2 linked regions of the [Eubacterium] eligens ATCC 27750 genome follow. The protein of the gene in region 1 binds, or shares a complex with, the protein of each later gene. Links are inferred from orthologs where the notes say so. Each region holds a gene or a part of one and is shown in the gene's direction. Other genes may lie near its edges. The genes, in order: uvrB and EUBELI_RS07500.

Region 1 (11,643 bases):
GAATATCGCATTTGCACAGAAGGTAGTAGAAGCTCCTAACAGAAAGATTAAGTCAAGAGTACTTGCGATGCTTTCCATGGTAGGACTTCTTGACAAATATAAGGCTTTTCCTAATGAGTTATCAGGTGGTGAGCAGCAGAGAATCGCAATTGCAAGAGCGCTGGTTAACAAGCCGGCTATATTGTTGTGTGACGAGCCAACAGGTAACCTTGATCCTGCCAATTCTAATGAAATCATGAAGATTCTTAATCAGGTTAATAAGCAGGGAACAACAGTACTTGTAGTTACCCATAATATGGAGATAGTTCAGCAGATGAAGAAGAGAACTATTACTATGAGTGAAGGAAAGATTATCAGCGATCAGGAAAAGGGTGGTTATTTCTATGAAGATTAGGTCATTAGCATATCATATTAAAGATGGATTTAAGAACATCCATCGTAATAAGATGTTCTCACTGGCATCAATAGCAACAATTACAGCATGTATATTCCTTTTTGGAGTGTTCTATTCTATAGTGGTTAATTTCCAGTATATGATTAAGAAGGCTGAGACAGAGGTCTGTGTAACAGTTTTCTTTGACGAAGATCTCAGTGAGACAGATATTAAGAAGCTTGGAGATGAAATCAGTAAAAGAGAAGAAGTATCAAGAGTTCAGTATGTGTCTGCAGATGATGCATGGGAAAGCTTTAAGAGTGAGTATTTCGCTGCATATCCTGAACTTGCAGAAGGATTCAAGGATGATAATCCTTTAGCTAATTCTTCTTCTTATGAAATATATCTTAAGGATGCAAGTAATCAGGGTACACTGGTTAAGTACCTAGAGAATAAGGATGGAATAAGACAGGTTAACCGTTCAGAGGTTACAGCAAGCGGACTTGCCAGTGCAGCAAGACTTGTAAGTTATGTTGCAGTTGCAGTAATTGTTGTTCTTCTTGCGGTATCTATATTCCTTATTACTAATACAATTGTAATTGGTATTACAGTACGAAAAGATGAGATATCAATCATGAAATATATAGGAGCTACGGATGCATTTGTTAATGCGCCATTCTTCGTAGAAGGTATCGTTATAGGACTTATAGGTGCTATTATTCCGGTAGCAATATTGAGGTATATTTATGGTGGAGTTGTTAATTTTGTTCTTGGAAAATTCTCTGTTTTACAGAATATATTAGCATTTATGCCAGCATCAGAAGTATTTGAGGTACTTATTCCGGTAGCAGTTATTCTTGGAATTGGTATTGGTCTTATAGGAAGTTTCTTCGCTGTAAGAAAGCATGCCGATGTATAGTTTCGGATAGTTTTTGGGGGCTTTTGCAAACGGATGCAGAAGTCCCTGTTTGTTTTTAGAAAACATTTTAATTATGGTAAAGGAGTGGCTGTATGGAGAAAGCACTGTTTTGTAACAATTTAATAAAGAAAATAACAGCGGCACTCATGATTGTAATGCTGCTTATACCGTATTGTTTTGCACAGGTTACATTTGGAGATAATAAATCGGATCTGAAGAATGCCCAGAACCAGCAGAATGATATACAGAATAAAAAGAAAGAAACAGAAGACAAGATTGCTCAGCTTAAGGCACAGAGTTCAGACCTTACATCTCTTATTCAGGGACTGGATGCCCAGATGGGAGAATTGTCAGCGTCATTAGATGATATTAATACCCAGATTGCAACATTAGAGGCTGAGATTGAGGAGACACAGGCACAGCTTGAGCAGGCTGAGGCTGATAAGGAAAGCCAGTATGAGGCTATGAAGCTTCGAATCCAGTTTATGTATGAGCATAATGATTATACATATGTTGAAGTGCTTTTATCATCACAGAGTATGGCGGATATGCTTAATAAATTTGAGTATATTAATAAGATATCAGAGTATGACAGACAGATGCTTGAGGAATATCAGTCAACGATTAATCTTATATCATCTTCTAAAGTAAAGCTTGAAGAAGATAAAGAGACTCTGACTGCCAGTCAGGAGGCACTTCAGGCACAGGTTGATGCACTTGAGGTTGTCCAGAATGAGAAGAATGCCCAGCTTAATGCTTTGAGTAAGAATACGGCTGATCAGGTGGCTTATAAGAAACAGCTCGAAGCTGACGAGAAGAAGCTCGATGCAGAGATTGCTTCTATAACAGCCAAGATTAAGGCAGAGGAAGCAAGCGGAGTTACTCCGTCTAACAGATATGATGGCGGAACTTTCAAATGGCCAACAACAAGTACAAGAATAACTTCTCCATACGGAGATACATCTGACAGAACTTCACCGCATAAAGGTGTGGATATTGGAGCGGTCAGGGCAGGAGTTTCAGGTGATCCTGTATATGCAGCTTATGACGGTAAAGTTGTTATTGCACACAGACAGAGCGAGGGTTACTCAACAGCGGGTAATTATGTGATGATTTATCATGGTAATGGACTGTATACGAGATACCTGCATCTTGATAGTTTAAATGTAACAGTAGGAGCCCAGGTGACGAAAGGACAGAAGCTTGGTGTTATGGGTAATACGGGTAATTCATTTGGCGCACATCTGCATTTTGATGTAAGGCTCAATGATTCATATGTTAATCCTATGCCATATTTTAAATAAATAATTCAACTTAATAGGAGGACTCAATGGAATATGATAATAACAGACCTTTTTCTTCGGAAGGGGCCGCACAGGAACGAAAGAGAAAACATGCTTTAGGCAAAGGCGTTATTATTGGTGTTGTGGCAACACTGCTGGTTGTGATACTGGCGTTGTCATGCGTATTCATGGGACTTATAAGAAGTGGTAATCTTCATATTGGAATTGACGGACGTATATATGTCCAGGATGTTGGAACAAGTGATAATGAAGGAATCGGAACTAAGGTTGAAGGTAAGCTGAATGCTTTGGATTCGCTGCTTGGAGATGGATTCTACTTTGATGATGTAGATGATGAAAAGGCTGCAGACAACATTTTTAAGGCATATCTTGCTGCATATGGTGATAAATATACTGTTTATTATACGCCTGAAGAATATAAGTCAATGATGGAGTCAACATCAGGTTCTTTCTATGGAATTGGTGCTGTATGCCAGAAGGCTGACGACGGTTCAATACTTATATCAGAGGCATATGAGGATGCACCGGCATATAAGGCTGGTATCAGAAATGGAGATAAGGTAACAGAGGTTAATGGTGAGGATATTACAGGAATGGACCTTTCTGTAGCAGTTGCCCTTATTAAGGGCGAGAAGGGTACAGATGTTAACCTTACTGTTATGAGAAATGGCGAGAAGCTGAGTTTCACAGTTACAAGAGACAAGATTGATATTAAGACTGTTTCATCAGAGGTGCTTGAGAATAATATAGGTTATATTTATATTTCGCAGTTTGATGATGTTACAACAGAGCAGTTTAAATCGGCTGTTGATGACCTTCAGAAGCAGGGAATTACAGGACTTGTAATTGATATAAGAAATAATCCTGGCGGAGTTCTTAAGACTGTGGCTGATATGCTAGATTATATTCTTCCGAACGGACTTATCGTGTATACAGAGACTAAGTCTGGTAAGAGACAGGAATATTCAGGTTCTGATAATCATGAGCTTAATATTCCGATGGCAGTTTTGGTAAATGGCAATAGTGCAAGTGCATCTGAGATATTTGCCGGTGCAATGCAGGATTATGATAAGGCACAGATAATCGGAACACAGACATTTGGTAAGGGTATTGTGCAGACAATCCGTCCGCTTACTGATGGAAGTGCAGTTAAGTATACAATTGCCAAATATTTTACTCCTAAGGGACAGGATATTCACGGCAAGGGAGTGACACCAGACAGTATTGTGGAGCTTCCGGATGATGCGACTGAAGATGTGCAGTTGAAGGCAGCAGTAGAGTATCTCAATGGGAAAATGAGTGTCAGCGCGGCAGAATAAAGATTATAGAAGTATGGAATAAAGTACAGGACAAATCGAATGTTTGTTCTGTACTTTTTGGCTGTTATATTGTATAATGAGAAAAATGTTGGAAAACAAGGAGGGATTATGGACAGATTTGTATTACATTCGGATTTTAAGCCTATGGGCGACCAGCCGCAGGCTATTGAAGCACTTACAAAGGGCTTTGAGGAAGGCAATCAGTTTGAGACTCTAGTTGGTGTAACTGGTTCTGGTAAAACATTTACAATGGCGAACATTATACAGAATGTTCAGAAACCTACACTTATTATAAGCCATAATAAGACACTGGCAGCGCAGTTGTATGGGGAGATGAAGGAGTTCTTTCCAGAGAATGCGGTTGAGTACTTTGTCTCCTATTATGATTATTACCAGCCAGAGGCCTATGTACCTCAGAGTGACACTTATATTGCGAAGGATTCATCTATTAATGATGAAATTGATAAATTAAGACATTCGGCAACAGCGGCACTTTCTGAAAGAAATGATGTTATTATCGTTGCTTCGGTTTCATGTATATATGGATTAGGTGCGCCGGTTGATTATAAGAACATGGTTATTTCACTTCGTCCGGGAATGGAGAAGGACAGGGATGATTGCATAAGAAAGCTTATTGATATCCAGTATGTAAGGAACGACCAGGATTTTAAGCGAGGAACCTTCAGGGTAAGAGGCGATGTTGTTGAAGTGTATCCTTCATCATCATCAGGTGATGCCATAAGAGTTGAATTCTTTGGTGATGAAGTGGACAGAATAAGTGAGATAGATTCCCTTACAGGCGAAGTTAAAGGCGTTCTTGAACATATTGCGATATTCCCTAACTCACATTATGTTGTTGAGAAGGAGAAGATGGACGCTGCTATTGAGAACATCAAGGCAGAGCTTGCCGAGAGAGTGAAGTATTTCAAGAGTGAGGATAAGCTTTTAGAGGCACAGAGAATTGAAGAGAGAACGAATTTTGATATAGAGATGATGCAGGAGACAGGCTTTTGTTCAGGAATAGAGAATTATTCAAGACATCTGGCAGGACTTCCGGCAGGGTGTCCTCCGTATACGCTGATGGATTATTTTCCAGATGATTTTCTTATTATTGTGGATGAGTCGCATATCACTATTCCGCAGATTCGAGGCATGTATGCCGGTGACCAGTCAAGAAAGACTACGCTTGTAGATTATGGCTTCAGACTGCCATCTGCGAAGGACAACAGACCGCTTAATTTCAGCGAGTTTGAGAGCAAGATTTCACAGATGCTTTTCGTATCAGCAACACCAAGCACATACGAGGCAGAGCATGAGCTTATGAGAACTGAGCAGGTTATCAGACCTACCGGACTTCTTGACCCGGAGATAACTGTTAAGCCGATTGAAGGACAGATTGATGACCTTATATCTGAGATTAACAAGGAAACTGCCAAGAAGAACAAGGTGCTTGTTACTACACTTACCAAGAGAATGGCGGAGGACCTTACTGATTATCTTAAAGAGGCAGGAATCCGGGTTAAATATCTTCATGCAGATATTGATACGCTTGAGCGTCAGAAGATTATAAGAGATATGCGTCTTGATGGTTTTGATGTTCTTGTCGGAATCAACCTGCTGCGAGAAGGTCTGGATATTCCTGAAATCAGCCTTGTTGCAATACTTGATGCTGATAAGGAAGGCTTCTTAAGAACAGAGACATCGCTTATACAGACGATTGGCCGGGCTGCGAGAAATGCAGAGGGACATGTTATCATGTATGCAGACAAGATTACTGAATCTATGGAAAAGGCTATTTCAGAGACTGAACGAAGAAGAAAGATTCAGCAGGATTATAATGATGAGCATGGAATTACTCCACAGACAATCAAGAAGGCAGTAAGAGATCTTATAAGCATAAGCAAGGCAGCGGAGCCGGGTGACGCTTCAGGAAAGCTTAAGGTTGATTATGAATCTATGAGCATCAAAGAGCTTGAGAAAGTTAAGACGCAGGTTGAGAAGAACATGCGTAAGGCAGCAGCAGAGCTTAACTTTGAGGAGGCTGCACAGCTTCGTGACAAGATGATTGAGATTAATAAATATATTTATGAAGGAAAGAAACATGGCTGATAGTAAGTTAAAGAAAGAGATTGAAAGAGGCAGTTATAAGAACTGTATAAGGATAAAGGGCGCAAGAGAGCATAATCTTAAGGGAATAGACGTTGATATTCCAAGAGACAAGCTTGTTGTGCTTACCGGACTTTCAGGTTCGGGAAAGTCGAGTCTGGCATTTGATACAATATATGCAGAAGGTCAGAGAAGGTATATGGAATCACTGTCTTCATATGCAAGACAGTTCTTAGGACAGATGGAAAAGCCTGATGTTGACAGTATTGAAGGACTTTCACCGGCTATTTCTATAGACCAGAAGTCAACTAACAGGAATCCACGTTCTACAGTAGGAACTGTTACAGAGATATATGATTATTTCCGACTTCTCTATGCAAGAATTGGTATTCCTCACTGCCCAAAATGTGGACGCGAAATCAACAAACAGACAGTTGACCAGATGGTTGATGTTATTATGGCACTTCCTGAAAGAACTAAGATTCAGATTCTTGCACCTGTTGTCCGTGGACGAAAGGGTGAACATGTAAAGCTTTTTGAACAGGCAAAGAAGAGCGGATTTGTGCGTGTTATTGCTGATGGAAGCATGTACGAGCTTACAGACGAGATTAAGCTTGATAAGAATAAGAAGCATAATATTGAGATTGTTGTAGACAGACTTTCTGTAAGAGACGGAATCCAGAAACGACTTACAGATTCTATTGAGACAGCTCTTAAGCTTGCCGAAGGTCTTATGACAGTAGATGTTATTGATGGTGAGACACTTAATTTCAGCCAGAGCTTTTCCTGCCCAGACTGTGGTATAAGTATTGATGAGGTTGAGCCAAGAAGCTTTTCGTTCAACAATCCATTTGGCGCATGCCCGGACTGTTTCGGACTTGGTTATACAATGAAGTTTGATGCAGAGCTGCTTATACCGGATGAGAGTCTCAGCATTGATGAAGGCGCTATTGTCGGAATGGGATGGCAGTCATCTAAGGATGAGGGCAGCTTTAGCAGGGCGGTTCTTGATGCACTTGCAGAGGAATATGGATTTTCATTAAAGACACCATTCAAGGATTATCCTGATGATATTAAGGATATTATTATCAATGGTACTAAGGGACATTCTGTAAAGGTTAAATATAAAGGCCAGCGCGGAGAGGGTGTATATGATGTCGCATTTGAAGGTCTTATCAAGAATATGGAGAGAAGATACAGAGAGACATATTCTGATAATACCAAGCAGCAGTATGAGGAATTTATGAGAATAAGACCTTGTTCTGCCTGTCACGGACAGAGACTTAAGCCGTCTTCACTTGCTGTTACTATTGCAGATAAGAACATATATGAGATTACTAACATGTCTATTATAAAGCTTCAGGAATTCCTTGAGAATATGAAGCTATCAGAGAGACAGTTGTTTATTGGTGCAGAGATTCTTAAGGAAATCAAGGCGAGAATTAAGTTCCTTGTAGATGTAGGGCTTGATTATCTGGCTCTTTCGCGTGCTACAGGAACTCTGTCAGGCGGTGAAGCGCAGAGAATCAGGCTTGCTACACAGATTGGTTCAGGTCTTGTAGGAGTTGCTTATATTCTTGATGAGCCAAGTATCGGCCTTCACCAGAGGGATAATGACAAGCTGCTGGGAACTCTGACACATTTGCGCGATCTTGGTAACTCAGTTATTGTCGTTGAACATGATGAGGATACTATGTTTGCAGCCGATTATATTGTGGATATCGGACCAGGCGCAGGAAGAAATGGTGGAGAAGTTGTCGCAACAGGAACTGCTGCGGACATTATGGCGTGCAAGGACTCACTTACAGGCGCATATCTGTCAGGAAGAATCAAGATACCTGTACCGGCAGAGCGTAGAAAGCCTGCTGGCTGGATTAAGGTAAGAGGCGCAAGGGAGAATAATCTTAAGAATATTGATGTAGATATTCCGCTTGGAGTTGTCACATGCGTAACAGGTGTGTCAGGCTCAGGCAAGAGTTCACTTGTTAATGAGATTCTTTACAAGCACCTTGCAAAGTCGCTTAACAGGGCGAGATGTATTGCAGGCGACCATGATGGAATTGACGGAATAGAGCAGCTTGATAAGGTCATTAATATTGACCAGTCACCAATTGGACGAACACCAAGGTCTAATCCGGCAACCTATACAGGTGTATTTGACATGATAAGAGACCTGTTTGCAACGACTAAGGACGCGAAGGAACGAGGATATACGAAGGGTAGATTCAGCTTTAATGTTAAAGGTGGAAGATGTGAGGCATGCTCCGGTGACGGTATTATCAAGATAGAGATGCATTTCCTGCCGGATGTGTATGTTCCTTGTGAAGTCTGCGAGGGTAAGCGTTACAACAGAGAAACTCTTGAAGTTAAATACAAGGATAAGAGTATATATGATGTTCTTGACATGACTATTGAGGATGCAGTTGATTTCTTTGAAAATGTGCCAAGTATAAGAAGAAAGATTGAGACTCTCAACGAGGTTGGCTTGTCTTACGTCAAGCTTGGACAGCCATCAACTGAGCTTTCAGGTGGTGAGGCACAGAGAATCAAGCTTGCAACAGAGCTTTCAAGAAGAAGCACAGGAAAGACTATATATATTCTTGATGAGCCTACAACCGGTCTGCATTTTGCTGATGTCCACAAGCTTGTCAATATTCTTCACAGGCTTGCAGAGGGCGGCAACACTGTAGTTGTTATTGAACACAATCTTGATGTTATTAAGACAGCAGATTATATTATAGATATGGGACCGGAAGGCGGCGACCGCGGCGGAACTGTTATTGCCAAAGGAACACCAGAGGAGATTGTTAAGGTTAAGAAGTCTTATACCGGACAGTATGTTAAGAAGTATCTGGAAGAGAAGTAAGAACAGGAAATGAAGCAACTGATATCAGGGAAGAGTATGCAAGGTATGTCGGTTTAATATTTTGGGGAGTTGAATGGAGGCAGTTATGATAAAAGGGATTATCTTTGATATGGACGGAGTTATGATTGATACGGAAAATCAGTCTAATCTTGGCTGGCTGTGGGCAGCTTCCCAGAAAAATGTTGAAATGCCATTATGGCTTATCGACAGTTTTAAAGGTGCACCGGCAAAGCTTAGCCAGAGCTTTTTTGATGACTATTATAAGGGAACGCAGGATTACTGGGAAATGTGTACAATGCGGACAGACCATGTTCACCAAATCAGAGAAACAGAGGAAGTCCCAGTTAAACCGGGGCTTCATATGCTGCTTGATTATATTAAGGATAACGGGTTAAAATGTGCCGTAGCAACTTCAACACAGAAGTCCAGTGCAGAAAAGAGTCTTCACAGAATAGGGGCGTGGGATTATCTTTCTGGTGTTGTATATGGAGATGAGGTTGAGCATGGAAAGCCTGAGCCAGACATATTCTTAAGGGCAGCAGGTTTTATCGGCTGTGAACCATCAGAATGTGTAGTCATTGAGGACAGCATTAATGGCATTAAAGCAGGATATGCAGCAGGCATGAAGGTGATTCATATACCTGATACTATTGAGATTAACGATGACATCCGAAGACTGACTTCAGTTGTGTGCCATTCTTTATCTGATGTGCCTGATATTATAGACACATGGAATGAGGGAAAGGTGGCTGATGTTGAAGGTTATTATGAAAATGCCAAGATAAACCGTGTGTATGTTGACAGAGTGCATGTTAAGAAAGCATTTGCAGAATACACAGCAGCTTATAATGCAGATGACCCTAAGATTAAATTAAAAATTGACCACACTTACAGAGTTGCAGCTTTGTGCGAAAGAATTGCAAAGGCAGCTGGAATGTGTGCCTATGATGTTGAGCTGGCATGGTTATCCGGAATGCTTCATGATGTTGGAAGATTTGAACAGATAAAGCGTTATAACACATTTTCAGATGCGGACTCTGTTGACCATGCAAAATTCGGTGCAGACCTGTTGTTCAAAGATGGTCTTATCAGTACTTTTCTTAAAGGTATGGTCAAATGTACAGGTTACAAGTCAGGAGCATTAGAGGATCGATATAGTTCTGATGGAGTATTTCTGTATGACAGATTGAATAAATCGGACATTGAAATGCTTGAGCTTGCAATAAGGTGTCACAATATGTATAGAATTCCACAGGGACTTAATCGCCGTGAGCAGGCATTCTGCAATGTGCTTCGTGACGCTGATAAGGTTGATATATTTAAGGTTAATATTGATACTCCACTTGAAGAAATATATAACACTACGACTGAAGAACTGATGAAGAGTGATATTACAGATGAAGTGTTAGAAGCGTTTGATGAGGAACACTGTATACTCAAAGCAATAAGACGCACACCGGCTGATACTGTTATTGGTCATGTATCACTTGCTTATGAGCTTGTGTATGATGAGAGTGTGCGGATTACTGTGGAACAGGGCTATCTTGCAAAGCTTATGCATTTTCATTCTGATAATGAGGAGACCAACAGAAAGATGGCGATGGTCAGAGAGAAGATGGATTCTTATGTGAAGAAGAGAATTGGGGAGAAAGATGCATAGATAAGGATTGTCTGGAGTAGAATTAGCAAGATAGGAATTGGGGAGAATTAAGGCTTGTCATAAGTGGCAAGTTTAACTATAATGTATATATAAATACACAAGATTGGAGATTGATCATGGATCAGGAGAAAGTTATTGTCATTGACTTCGGTGGTCAGTACAACCAGCTGGTTGCGCGCCGTGTCCGTGAATGTAATGTATATTGTGAGATCTATTCTTACAAGACAGACCTGGCGCAGATTAAGGCCATGAACCCTAAAGGAATTATCCTTACGGGTGGTCCTAACAGCTGTTATGAAGATGGCGCGCCAACATGTACTAAAGAACTTTTCGAACTTGGTGTACCTGTACTTGGTCTTTGCTATGGCGCACAGCTTATGCAGCATGTGCTTGGTGGCAAGGTTGAGAAGGCACCAGTAAGAGAGTATGGAAAGACAGAAACATTTGTAGATAAGAGCAGCGCTTTATTCTCAGATGTCTCAGAGAAAACTATTGTGTGGATGAGCCATTTTGACTACATCTCACAGATTGCACCAGGATTCAAGATTGTTGCCCACACAGCAGACTGCCCAGTTGCAGCAGCAGAGTGTACAGAGAAGAATCTTTATGCAATCCAGTTCCACCCAGAGGTTCTTCATACTCAGGAAGGAACCAAGATGCTTCACAACTTTGTTCGTGGAGTATGCGGATGTGCCGGAACATGGAAGATGGATGCATTTGTTGAGAATACAATTAAGGAAATCCGAGAGAAGGTTGGCAGTGGCAAGGTTTTACTTGCTCTTTCAGGTGGTGTTGATTCATCTGTTGCAGCCGGACTTCTTTCAAGAGCTATTGGAAAGCAGCTTACATGCGTATTCGTAGATCACGGTCTTCTCCGTAAAGATGAAGGCGATGAAGTTGAGAGCGTATTTGGACCAGAAGGACAGTTCGACCTTAACTTTATAAGAGTTAATGCACAGGAGAGATATTACTCTAAGCTTGCAGGCGTTACAGAGCCAGAAGCTAAGAGAAAGATTATTGGGGAAGAGTTTATCCGTGTATTTGAGGAAGAAGCCAAGAAGATTGGTGCAGTTGACTTCCTTGCACAGGGAACTAT
Region 2 (11,863 bases), 260 kb from region 1 along the record:
TACAAGAATATAAAATATGTTTCATAGGAGCAAATATTCGTGACTTTTTACTCCTGATATATTATAATGAAAAAGGTTTTTTAAGAATTCTGGGAGACAGAATTCGGATGCACCAGAGGGTGATATGTGCCAGAAAGCGGCACAGGAATGGAGGATTATTATGGGTATTTTAACAAGATTCAAGGACATTATGAGCGCTAACATCAATGCACTTCTCGATAAGTGTGAAGATCCAGAGAAGATGATTGACCAGTACATGAGAAATCTTGAGAGCGACCTTGGAAAGGTTAAGGCAGAGACAGCTTCAGTTATGGCTGAGGAGACAAGATGTAAAAGAGAGCTTGATGAATGCACAGCAGATGTTGCCAAGTATCAGTCATATGCAGAAAAAGCTCTTAAGGCTGGCAACGAGGCAGATGCAAGAACATTCCTTGAGAAGAAGCAGCAGTTAGTTTCTAAGCAGGCTACATTACAGCAGACATATAATATTGCAGCAGACAATGCAGCTAAGATGCGTCAGATGCATGATAAGCTCTGCAAGGATATCCAGTCTCTTGAAGCAAGAAGAGATGCAGTTAAGGCTAAGGTTGCAGCAGCTAAGGCTCAGGAGAGAATCAACAAGGTTGGTTCAAGTGTTAACAGTGTTGGAACAAGCATGGATGCATTCGGTAAGATGGAGGCTAAGGCTAATAAGATGCTTGACGAGGCTAATGCAATGGCAGAGCTTAACCAGACACAGCTTGAGGCAGATGTTGACAGTCTTGCAGCTAAGTATGATGCAGAGCCAGCTAACACAGCAGTTGATGATGAATTAGCAGCACTTAAGGCTCAGATGGGCTTATAATTCAGAAGCACATTTATAATGAGATAAGCAATACATAGATAAGGAGAGGGAACATGGGATTATTCAAAGGGCAGTTTGCCAACGTAGTTGAATGGGAAGAGTACAGAGATGATATAATCTTCTGGAAATGGACCAACAGAGAAATCAAGAAAGGCAGTAAGCTGATTATCCGCGCCGGCCAGGATGCAATCTTTATGTACAATGGTAAGATTGAAGGTATTTTTAAGGACGAGGGAAGCTTTGATATTGAATCACAGATTATTCCATTCTTATCAACACTTAAAGGCTTTAAGTTTGGCTTCAACAGTGGAGTAAGAGCTGAAGTTTTATTCGTTAATACTAAGGAATTCACAGAGAAGTGGGGAACTAAGAATCCTATTCTTATTCCAACACAGGCACTTCCAGGTGGCATGCCAATAAGAGCTTTCGGTAACTTCTCGTTTTCAGTATCTGATTACATTACGCTTATAGACAAGGTAGCAGGTGTAAAGCAGATGTACACTGTTGCAGATGTTAAGGAAAGAATATCAGCAGTTCTTGACCAGCTTCTTATGAAGTGGATTTCTAAAGAAGGCAAGGATATGTTTAATCTTCAGGCTAATGCTTATGATATCTCAGCGGGTATTAAGACAGACCTTGATATGGAGATGAGCAAGTTAGGAATCACAATAACAAGCTTTACTATCTCAAGCTTCTCTTATCCGGAAGAAGTACAGAAGATGACTAATAAGGCAGCTTCTCAGGCAATGGTTGGAGATATGAACAGATATACACAGATGGCTATGGCTGATAGTATCGGCAATTCAAGAGGCGGTTCGAATATTGCCAGTGATATGATGCAGCTCCAGATGGGAATGCAGGTTGGACAGCAGATGATGAATAACATGAATACTGCAATGAATAATAATGCAAATGTGTCAGGTGGCACAGCACCTAAGTTCTGTCCTAACTGTGGAACACCAACTAATGGCGCTAAGTTCTGTTCTAACTGTGGAACAAAGCTTGCATAATCTGACAATTAGTAATATGTGAATTTAATAAATAACAATCAGGGATGTTGTCATATTGGCTTGGCAACATCCCGTTGTTTTTGTATAATGTGGTAGTTGGCAGAAATAAGGTGGATATAGATTTCACATTTGCATGAAGGTGGATATATGAGATTAGAAGATTTGAATGACAGCCAGAAAAGGGCAGTTAAATATACAGATGGTGCGCTGCTTATTATTGCCGGAGCAGGCTCTGGAAAGACACGCGTGCTTACGAACAGAATTGCATATTTAATAGAAGAATGCGGAGTAGACCCATATAATATTATGGCAATTACATTTACTAATAAAGCTGCAAGAGAGATGAAAGAACGAGTTGAGACTACTGTGGCACAGGGTGCAGGGGCTGTATGGGTAAGTACATTCCACTCAACATGCGTGAGAATTTTAAGAAGATACATAGACAGAATTGGATACGATAATAACTTTACGATATATGATACGGACGACCAGAAGTCTGTAATCAAGGATATATGTAAGAAGATGAATATAGATACGAAGATGCTTAAAGAGCGTGCAATTATGAGTAAGATTTCATCTGCTAAAGATGAGTTAAAGACTCCTGATGAGTTCGAGCTTGAGGCAGGTAACGACTATAATCTTAGAAGAATTGCGGGCGTATACAGAGAATATCAGAAGACGCTTAAGCTTAACAATGCACTTGATTTTGATGACCTGATATTCAAGACGGTTGAGCTGTTTCAGAGTGATGCAGAGGTACTTGAGCATTATCAGGACAGATTCAGATATATAATGGTCGATGAGTATCAGGATACTAATACATCACAGTTTAAGCTTGTTGCAATGCTTGCAGCAAAGTATGGCAATATATGTGTGGTTGGTGATGATGACCAGTCTATATATAAGTTCCGTGGAGCAAACATTTATAATATTCTTAACTTTGAAAATGTGTTCACAGGCGCTAAGGTTATAAAGCTTGAGCAGAATTACCGTTCGACGCAGACTATTCTTAATGCTGCAAATGCGGTGATAAGTAATAATATTGGCAGAAAGAGCAAGTCACTCTGGACTGATAACGGAGAGGGCGAGAAGGTCAATTATACTCTGTATGAGAACGGGTATGATGAAGCAGAAGGCGTTGCGAGTGGTATTGCAGAGTATGTAAGGGATGGCTGGAATTATAATGATGTTGCCATTCTTTACAGAACTAATGCACAGTCAAGAGCGCTCGAAGAAAAGCTGATGATTCACAACATTCCATATAAGATATATGGCGGACAGAATTTCTATCAGCGAAAGGAAATCAAAGATATTCTTGCTTATCTTAAAACTATTGATAATGGTCTTGATGGTCAGGCGGTTAAGCGAATTATAAATGTTCCGAAGAGGGGGATTGGTAATACTACGATTGACAGATTGCAGGAATATGCAGATTTTAATGATATTACTTTCTGGGAAGCACTTGTCAATGCAAAGGATATTGACACAATAAAGAATGCGGCACTTTCCAAGTTAGAGCCATTTGTTGACCTTATTGGAAGACTGCGTGCCAAAGAAGAATTTATGTCATTAAAGGAGCTTGCTGAGGCTGTAATTGAGGATACAGGATATATTGAGAGCCTTTCACAGAATGAAACGGTGGAAGAGGTTGAGGCAAGACGCGAGAATCTGGATGAATTCATTAATAAGGTTGTAAGCTATGAGGAGAGCTGTAAAGAAGCAGGCGAAGAGCCTACACTTTCAGGACTTCTTGAAGAAGTTGCCTTAATAGCGGATATTGATAATCTTGATGAGTCAGAGCCTCATGTAATGCTTATGACGCTGCACAGTGCGAAAGGTCTGGAATTTCCAATCGTGTATATGACAGGAATGGAGGACGGACTTTTCCCAAGCTATATGACAATTGTGTCAGATGATTCAACTGAGATAGAGGAAGAGAGAAGACTGTGCTATGTTGGAATAACAAGAGCAGAGAAAATACTTAATCTTACAAGTGCCAAGTCGCGTATGGTGCGTGGTGAAACACAGATGAATAAGGTTTCAAGATTTATTAATGAAATTCCTAAGGATTATATGCACATAGAAAACAATTCCAGTGGGTATGCTAAAGGCAGGATTGCATATGGCGGGACATCAGATGAGCCGGATACAACAGGCATTAACATGCGCGCAACAGCCAGATCAATTCTTAGCAGCTACGGAAGTGGCACACCAGGCGGAAGGGCAGCAGGAACATATAGTTCAAGAAAGGTTAAGATAAATGGCAGTTCTAATCCGGGATTTGGAAAAGACCCTATGGAATTATTTGACCTTAAGAAACCAGAAAAGAGAAAGACACCGGCAGATTCTGTAAGAAGTGCTTATGCAGGAGTGCCTACACGAAGCGGCTTGTCTTCAAGAAATGTAATAGGTGCTGCAAGAGGTGCAGATATAAGTGCAAAATCTTCAGGTGGACTTGGCTACAGTGTCGGTGATATGGTGAGCCATGTGAAATTCGGCGAAGGAAAGGTACTTGCTATAGAGGATTCAGCAAGAGACTATATGGTAACAGTTGAATTTGCAGAGTACGGACAGAAGAAAATGCTGGCAGGATTTGCCAGACTTAAAAAACTATAATGACAAATGTTTAACGCTATGCTATAATACATTTATTAAATCCGTGGTATGAAAGGAGATATTGTTATGAGTAAAGAAAAATTAGATGAGCTTATCGCAGCTACTAAATTAGGAGAACTTATTAGCAAGAAGGAAGATGAAGATAAGAAATGCTGCAAGAAGTGCAGCACAATTATCATAGCTGTTCTTGCTATCGTTGGTGCAGTTGCAGCAGTTGCTGGTATCGCTTATGCTGTATACAGATATTTTACACCAGATTATTTAGATGACTTCGATGATGAAGATTTCGAAGACGAAGATTTTGACGATGATTTCGAGGATGAAGACATCGAGAAGTAATGTAATAAGTGCGATATGATTGAAAGCCACAGCCGGCTTGATATGTCCATTAGGATATGTCAGTGGTTGTGGTTTTTTTTATTGCATAATATTTAATTATTTCTTAATTGACATAGGGGTGTAATCAGTGTTATATTACTCAACCCTGTTATTAAGCAAAATTTAAGGGGAGGAAAGGAAATCGGGAATTTATGACATTTTATCAGGAGTTACAGTTAAGCTCGGCTGGTTCAAAACAGCTTATCAAGAACACACAGGATTCTAAAGAGAAAAGAAGACATATTCTTATATATAATTTTAAGGTGTATCTTGTTATGATATTCTGCGTCGCAGTAGTTACAGTATTCAGTAAGCTGCTGGGGAATAATAACAGCGTTGTCGGAGTGACAGTGCTTCTTGCGGTGCTGGTATTAAGACAGGCGGATTTTGGAATTAAGACATCACATGGTTTAGTTTCGATAATGGGAATATATGCAATATTGATAGCAGGACCGAGGGTTTCTAATATGGTACCGCCAGTTGCTGCATTTGTAATAAATGTTGTGTGTATTATGCTTCTTATGATAATGGGATGTCACAATGTAATTATGTATAATCATTCAACATTCGTTCTTGGGTATCTTTTGCTGCAGGGATATGATGTCACAGGCCATGAATATATAATGAGAGTTGTGGGACTGCTTGCCGGGATGTTAGTATGCATGATTATTTTCTATAAGAATCAGAGGAACAGACCATATAGAAGAACATTCTGGGACTTGTTTAAGGAATTTAATATTAATTCAGCAAGGACAAGATGGTACATTAAGCTTACATTTATCGTATCAAGCGCTATGCTGATTGTTTCCCTGATGGGACTGCCTAGGGCAATGTGGATTGGAATTGCGTGCATGTCAGTGTGTCTGCCGTTTTCTAAAGATGTTGATAAGAGAATTGGAAACAGGGCATTGTTTAATGTTGTTGGATGTGCGATTTTTGCAGTGATGTATATAGTACTGCCAGAATCAATGTATCCGTATATAGGCATGATAGGTGGTATCGGAGTCGGATATTCCGCTGGTTATGCATGGCAGACAGCTTTTAATACATTTGGCGCATTATCAATTGCGGCGGGACTTTTTGGAATGCCTTATGCAGTTGCATTACGTATAGGACTGAATGCTGCCGGTGCTGCTTATACATGGCTGTGTGACAAGGTACTTGAAAGAATACATTCTGCAGTGCAGGCAAAGAATGCCAGCGTGGTGGAGTAAATGTGACTACTATACTTTAGCACATTTTTCTGATAAAATTATATAAGGTATGCCGTTATGTGAATAAGTGCTGCCAGAAACTATTAATATGTTAATAACAGGCACAATTCATGTGCGGAATGGAGTATAGATTGAAAAAAGGAAGCGTATACGAAGGTAAAGTTGAAAAGGTTGATTTCCCTAACAAGGCGACAGTGTGGGTGACAGATGAGGACGGACAGAAGGAAAAGGCAATCGTCAAGAACGCAATTCCTGGACAGACTGTCAGATTCTGCGTGAATAAGAAAAGAAAGGGACATTGCGAAGGCAGACTTATGGAAGTTGTTGAGAAGAGTCCGCTTGAAACCAACCCGGCATGTCCACATTTTGGCAAATGCGGTGGCTGCACTTACCAGACAGTAGCTTACGAGGAACAGTTAAAGATTAAGAGCACACAGGTGGAAAAGCTTCTTAGAGAAGTTGTTTCGGGTGAGCTTCCATTTGAGGGGATAATCGGAAGTCCGGTTACAGAAGAATACCGTAATAAGATGGAATTTTCATTTGGCGATGAGTACAAGGACGGACCTCTTGCACTCGGACTTCACAAACGAAACAGCATGTATGATATTGTTCCAGTTACAGAATGTAAGATTATTGATGAGGATTACAGAAAGATTCTCACATGCGTTCAGGATTATGCAATAGAGAAGGAGCTTCCTTTCCAGCACAAGTTAAGCCACGAGGGATATCTGCGTCATCTTCTTGTAAGAAAGTCAGTAAAGACAGGACAGATTCTTGTTGATATTGTTACAACAACTCAGATTGAGCATGATTTCACAGAGCTTGTAAACCGCCTGACATCAATTGAATATAAGGGCACTCTTACAGGTGTTCTCCATACATTTAACGACAGCCTTGCAGATGCAGTAATTAACGAGAAAACTGAGCTTCTGTATGGTCATGATTATATTGAGGAGGAACTTCTTGGACTGCGTTTCAAGATAACTCCGTTCTCATTCTTCCAGACTAATTCTCTTGGAGCGGAAGTGCTTTACTCTAAGGCGAGGGAGTATGTGCTTTCTGGCGGATTTGGAGATGTGGCTGACAGCAAACCGGTTATATATGACCTGTATACAGGTACTGGTACGATCGCACAGATGTTATCTCCGGTTGCCAGCAAGGTTATCGGTGTTGAGATTGTTGCGGAAGCTGTTGAGGCTGCTAAGAAGAATGCAGCCCAGAACGGTCTTACTAATTGTGAGTTCATTGCAGATGATGTCTTAAAGGCGCTTGATAATATTGAGATTAAGCCTGATTTCATCGTACTTGACCCACCTCGTGACGGAATTCACCCTAAGGCGCTTGAGAAGATTATTGACTACGGTGTTGACAGAATGGTGTACATATCATGTAAGCCTACTTCGCTTGCAAGAGACCTTGTTACTCTGCAGGAGAGAGGGTATAAGGTGGAGAAGTGCTGTTGCGTGGATATGTTTCCTAATACGGGGCATGTTGAGTCGGTATGTTTGCTGTCAAGGAAATAAAATCAAGTGCTGAAAAGTGGCGTATTTCCGGGCTTTTTCGGAAGTTGGGATATAAAGCCTAACCTCTGAAAAAGCTCGGTTTTCTTATATGGAAACATATCTACTTTTTAGCCTGACTGGAGAAAAAGTGGATGGCCGGAAAATTGCGGTAGGGTTTAGGCTGTGGATTAGATGTCGTGTGTTGTGGCAGTGATATGGATAACAAGGCTGACGCAGTTCCGGCCACTCGATACTAAGGGATAGACTTGCAGTGGAATAGATAACAGGAGGTGGAACTCATATGCCAACGAAAAATCAACATTTTGTCCCAAGAATATATTTGAAGGCTTGGGAGACTAAAGTTGAGACAAGTAAAGAGCCGAATAAGAAATTTGACGGAGTTTATTATTACACGAATGGTATGGATAATGGAGAAGGTAGCACTAGGGAAGCAATTCTCTGGGAGCCTCATTTATATACGATTAGTTTCAGACAGTTTTATTTAGCAAGAAAGTGCCCAAAGGTTTACAATTATTTTGTTGATGAAATTTACAATTCAATGAGAAGTAATTCCTCAAAGCCTGTTTACGGGAAACTAGGATATAGTATTATCAAGACAAAAAAGAGCATTTACAAGCATTTGTTTGATATCGATAAATGGGATTTTTATTATGATGATGGAACAACAGCAAGAAAGAAAGCACTATTGAATCGTTTTGATGATATGAGATGCTATCTATTAGAAGATTCATTCAGTAATATTTTTGAATCGAAGTGGGAAAGCATCCTACATACATTTATTAACGAAGTTCACAAGATAGCGCCAAACCCTGAAGCCGGGGGTGTAAGAACAATTTCTGAAGTCGCTGCAAAAGATATAATGGAGTTCTTTTTTATGATGCTGTGTAGAAGTCCTCGGTTTGATGCAACAGGTGTATATACAAGGATGAGTAAACTGTTAAAAAGTACGTTCGGAGGAAGTGATGAAATTGATGAAATGATGGATGCTGTATGGTTTACAGAGTTATATAGAATGTTCTATAAAGAGAAAGGTGGCTTCTATCATACTGCTTTAGCAAAAGCGGTAGAGAATTGCCAGATTATATTATTTGAAGCGTATTCAGATGCAGGGAAGTTTATAACTTCAGATAATCCTTCATTTCAACATATATCTTATGTGGAAGCTCATAATATGAATGGTTATTATTTTCCAATTAGCCCAAAACATATGCTTTTAATAGCGAGAGGAAGTGACGAAATCAATAATGTAGATTATCGTATGGCAGATAGAGAGCTGGTCAAGAAGTTTAATCGCATAATTGCCTTACATAGTAATAAACTTATTGTATCTTCAGATAGCAAACGAGCAGATTTCTTGTAATGTAGATTGTAAAAGCAGGAGTGAATTAGCGTGTTGAACGATAAAATGAAAAAAGTATTTAAGACAATAAAACAAGTTATCACGGGCACGCTTCCTGATAAGTATATATTTTTTTTGCTTGAAGATAGAATTGACCTCGATGATTTAGTAATGCAAATATTGTTTGAATGTTGTAAATTTGCCTATGATTCGACGGCAAAGAAGAGTTCACTGAGAGCTCATATGACATCTCCAGAATTAGATGATGAGAGAATGTTACATCAACGGACGGTTCAAAAAATAAATGATTACCGTATGCAAGAATATCTAACACGGAAAGAACAAATTGGAATTGAACTGGATGGTCTGCTTTCACCGAATATGAAAGATATTAAAGAAAAAATAGAAGGTTATCAGTTTAATGATTTTCAATACTGGGAGATAAATAATGTTCATGATATGAGGCTTGTTTCTGCAATTACAGACAATAGAATATTGAGTAAAAATTTTACAAAACAAATCTTCATCGAATATGCTAATGAATATGATGATGTTATTCGTACCATGAAAGAAAAATCTGAGGAAGGACCAGAAGGTATGGTTTTTGGTTCTTTAGCCTTATATACACTTGCATGGAAGTATGCTTTTGATTTTTACTATAACGTTGCAGTTGAGATGGATAGGACAGGTCAAAAATATATTGAAGATGTAGAACGAAAATGTTCTTTGTTCTGCGGATCGGTAGGCTTGATATCTGAACTACCGCCTCAATATACGGGAGGTATAATTCATACAGACAGTCGTATGATTCTTATCCGAGAAAAGTTTGTATCATCATTTCTGGACTTATCAGAAACGGATGAAGCTCGATACAGAGAAGCACTAGTGACAGTATCATCAATGTTGATGCGTATGACTTATCAAGGAACTAATATCAGGAAATGGTTTGTTGAGAATACGACCGTTGAGGATTGGGCTTTGGTAATGGAAGAGTATGATGTTTTTCAGATATTTGTATCGGATAAGAGCTGGACAAACAAAAGAATTAGATATGTTAAAGAAATATACACAGCGTTAAGACAGGCAAATAAAAATCCTGATTTTCGTTCTTAATGAAATTAATGAAAAAGCTCTAGAATAACCTTATCAAAGATAAGGAGGTCATTCAAATGACAGAAGAAAAGAAGAACAGTATGACGGAAGCGCAGACAGACAAGATCATTCAGAAAGTTCAAGGTGCAGAAGAGAAAATCGATACAGCGAAAGTTGCATTGGTTACTGAGAACAGCAAAATGGTAAGTGATGATGTCATAATAGAAATCGTCCATGCCTTTAAGGATATTATCATTGAGTTTATTCACAGGAAATATCAGATGCTTTCTAAGTAAAAAAAAGCTTCACTACCGGAGTAAAAAATCCAGTGGTGGGGCTATTTTAATAATGCTTGATTTTCTGACTACTCGTAATGAAATGAATTTTGTCAGCCATATAGAGGGTTTCATGCGTCTATGGGACTTATGCATCAACATCGATACTAACACCGGATTTCAGTTCGACGGTGATATGGTCATCCCAGATGGTGATCTGCTTGATCCAGCGTTGCACCAATGCTTCATCGAATTCTGTAAGGAGGGCGGTCTGCTGCGAAATGTAATCCTGCAGGTCGTTAATTCTTTTTATTTGTTCATCTCTTGCAGCAGTATCGACGGTTGTTTTCTGGCGAAGTTCTCGGAGCCTGAAGATCTCATCCGCTATTTCATCGTAGTCCTCTTTGCTGTTGGCTTTCTGAATCAGTTCTTGTTGCAGCGCCATCAGCTTTTCGTCAATGCTGTCAATGGCTGTTGCCTGTGATGTCCGGATAACTGCGGCAATGTTAAGCTGGAGCTGCGCCTGATAATTGCTTTTGTCACCAAGCATTTGATTGATGGCTTTGACAACGGCATATTGAAGAACCAGCTCATTGATGGTTCGAGCGTGGCATTCCAAACCTGTGGACTCCAGCCTACTGATGCAACGCCAGACAATGGACTTGACGCCACGGTTGTTCCAGTGAAGCTTTCGGAACATTTCACCGCATTCACCGCAGATGACGATTTGTGAGAAGCAGTGGTTGCAGCTATAGCTTCGTTTTTTGTTATTGGCACTGGTTTTTACCACTCGTCTGCGGACAAGTTCTTCTTGTACCTGCAGGTAAATGTCCTTTGGAATAATGGCTTCGTGGTCGCCTTCTACATAGTATTGAGGAACAAGCCCGTTATTTTTAACTCTGGTCTTGTTAAGAAAGTCGGTGGTGTAGGTCTTTTGAAGCAGGGCATGTGCTGTATAGAATAGTTCAGATCCACTGCTATCTGTTCCTAAGTGATGAAGCAGAGATAGCGTTTTTCCAGTAGCATTTGGTATTCTACGTTGGGAACAGTATGGATAACACCCATGATTTCTTTCTTTAAATCTACAAGCTTTTCGATGTCTTTCTTCAGGCCATCTTCCAAATCAATGATTTTCAAAATGGCATCTTCCATTCTGGAGCCACCATGGTTGGGGTTTCTCGGTATATCTGAAATAGTAGAAGTGCATTTGGTAGCAAGATCATTTAAGGATGCAATCTGTTGAGTCTTTGAGGTGATGTGTTCATCAAGATAGCGAGCCTGTAATAAATATTCTTTTGCGTTCATGCTTTACCTCCGAGTTGTTTTATTTCCCTCGGATTTGCACGGATTGTCGTGTTTTGTCAAAGACTGTCATAGGTTTGCTTTTACCGCATCGATAAGGGCGTTTTGTGTCAGCTCCTTCTTGGAGAGAGCCTTCAAGATACGCTCATCAATGGTTCCTTTTGTGATGATATGCTCTATCACCACGGTTCTGGAGGCTTGTCCCTGTCTCCAAAGGCGGGCGTTGGTCTGCTGATATAATTCCAGTGACCATGTCAGCCCAAACCAGAT

What was found.
Region 2: the proteins of uvrB (region 1) and EUBELI_RS07500 are in contact, whole or in part, in a crystal structure (PDB 7EGT), measured with the Thermus thermophilus proteins. The link is inferred for [Eubacterium] eligens ATCC 27750 from one-to-one orthologs. Residues at the interface, in WP_096411307.1 of Thermus thermophilus: Glu23, Leu25, Arg26, Asp27, Gly28, Glu29, Arg30, Phe31, Arg55, Glu326, Asp327, Phe328, Glu379, Ser382, Gln383, His398, Gly400, Arg401; in WP_096412145.1 of Thermus thermophilus: His654, Arg656, Phe657, Gln666, Asp668, Glu669, Lys680, Arg681, Leu682, Ser683, Lys685, Tyr686, Ala687.

Annotation. Positions count from the first base shown.
Region 1 is NC_012778.1:1,864,165-1,875,807, reverse strand. Bases 3,611-6,523 are described here. They hold uvrB (excinuclease ABC subunit UvrB), read left to right. Parts: upstream 3,611-4,023; coding sequence 4,024-6,024; downstream 6,025-6,523. Other genes in these bases: uvrA (excinuclease ABC subunit UvrA), read left to right, coding at 6,017-6,523; EUBELI_RS08700 (S41 family peptidase), read left to right, coding at 3,611-3,915. Also shown: cell division ATP-binding protein FtsE, read left to right, coding at 1-394; permease-like cell division protein FtsX, read left to right, coding at 384-1,292; EUBELI_RS08705 (murein hydrolase activator EnvC family protein), read left to right, coding at 1,385-2,596; more of EUBELI_RS08700, read left to right, coding at 2,623-3,610; more of uvrA, read left to right, coding at 6,524-8,887; EUBELI_RS13960 (HAD-IA family hydrolase), read left to right, coding at 8,973-10,547; guaA (glutamine-hydrolyzing GMP synthase), read left to right, coding at 10,664-11,643. UniProt on the Escherichia coli protein: The UvrABC repair system catalyzes the recognition and processing of DNA lesions. A damage recognition complex composed of 2 UvrA and 2 UvrB subunits scans DNA for abnormalities.
Region 2 is NC_012778.1:1,600,615-1,612,477, reverse strand. Bases 1,603-4,735 are described here. They hold EUBELI_RS07500 (ATP-dependent helicase), read left to right. Parts: upstream 1,603-2,001; coding sequence 2,002-4,470; downstream 4,471-4,735. Other genes in these bases: EUBELI_RS07495 (hypothetical protein), read left to right, coding at 4,537-4,735; EUBELI_RS07505 (SPFH domain-containing protein), read left to right, coding at 1,603-1,854. Outside these bases: EUBELI_RS07510 (PspA/IM30 family protein), read left to right, coding at 161-844; more of EUBELI_RS07505, read left to right, coding at 898-1,602; more of EUBELI_RS07495, read left to right, coding at 4,736-4,809; EUBELI_RS07490 (FUSC family protein), read left to right, coding at 5,001-6,062; 23S rRNA (uracil(1939)-C(5))-methyltransferase RlmD, read left to right, coding at 6,194-7,585; EUBELI_RS07480 (DUF4238 domain-containing protein), read left to right, coding at 7,866-8,945; EUBELI_RS07475 (hypothetical protein), read left to right, coding at 8,976-10,037; EUBELI_RS07470 (hypothetical protein), read left to right, coding at 10,094-10,312; EUBELI_RS07465 (zinc ribbon domain-containing protein), read right to left, coding at 10,440-11,081; EUBELI_RS07460 (hypothetical protein), read right to left, coding at 11,279-11,596. UniProt on the Escherichia coli protein: A helicase with DNA-dependent ATPase activity. Unwinds DNA duplexes with 3'-5' polarity. Translocates on single-stranded DNA with 3'-5' polarity. Initiates unwinding more efficiently from a nicked substrate than double-stranded DNA.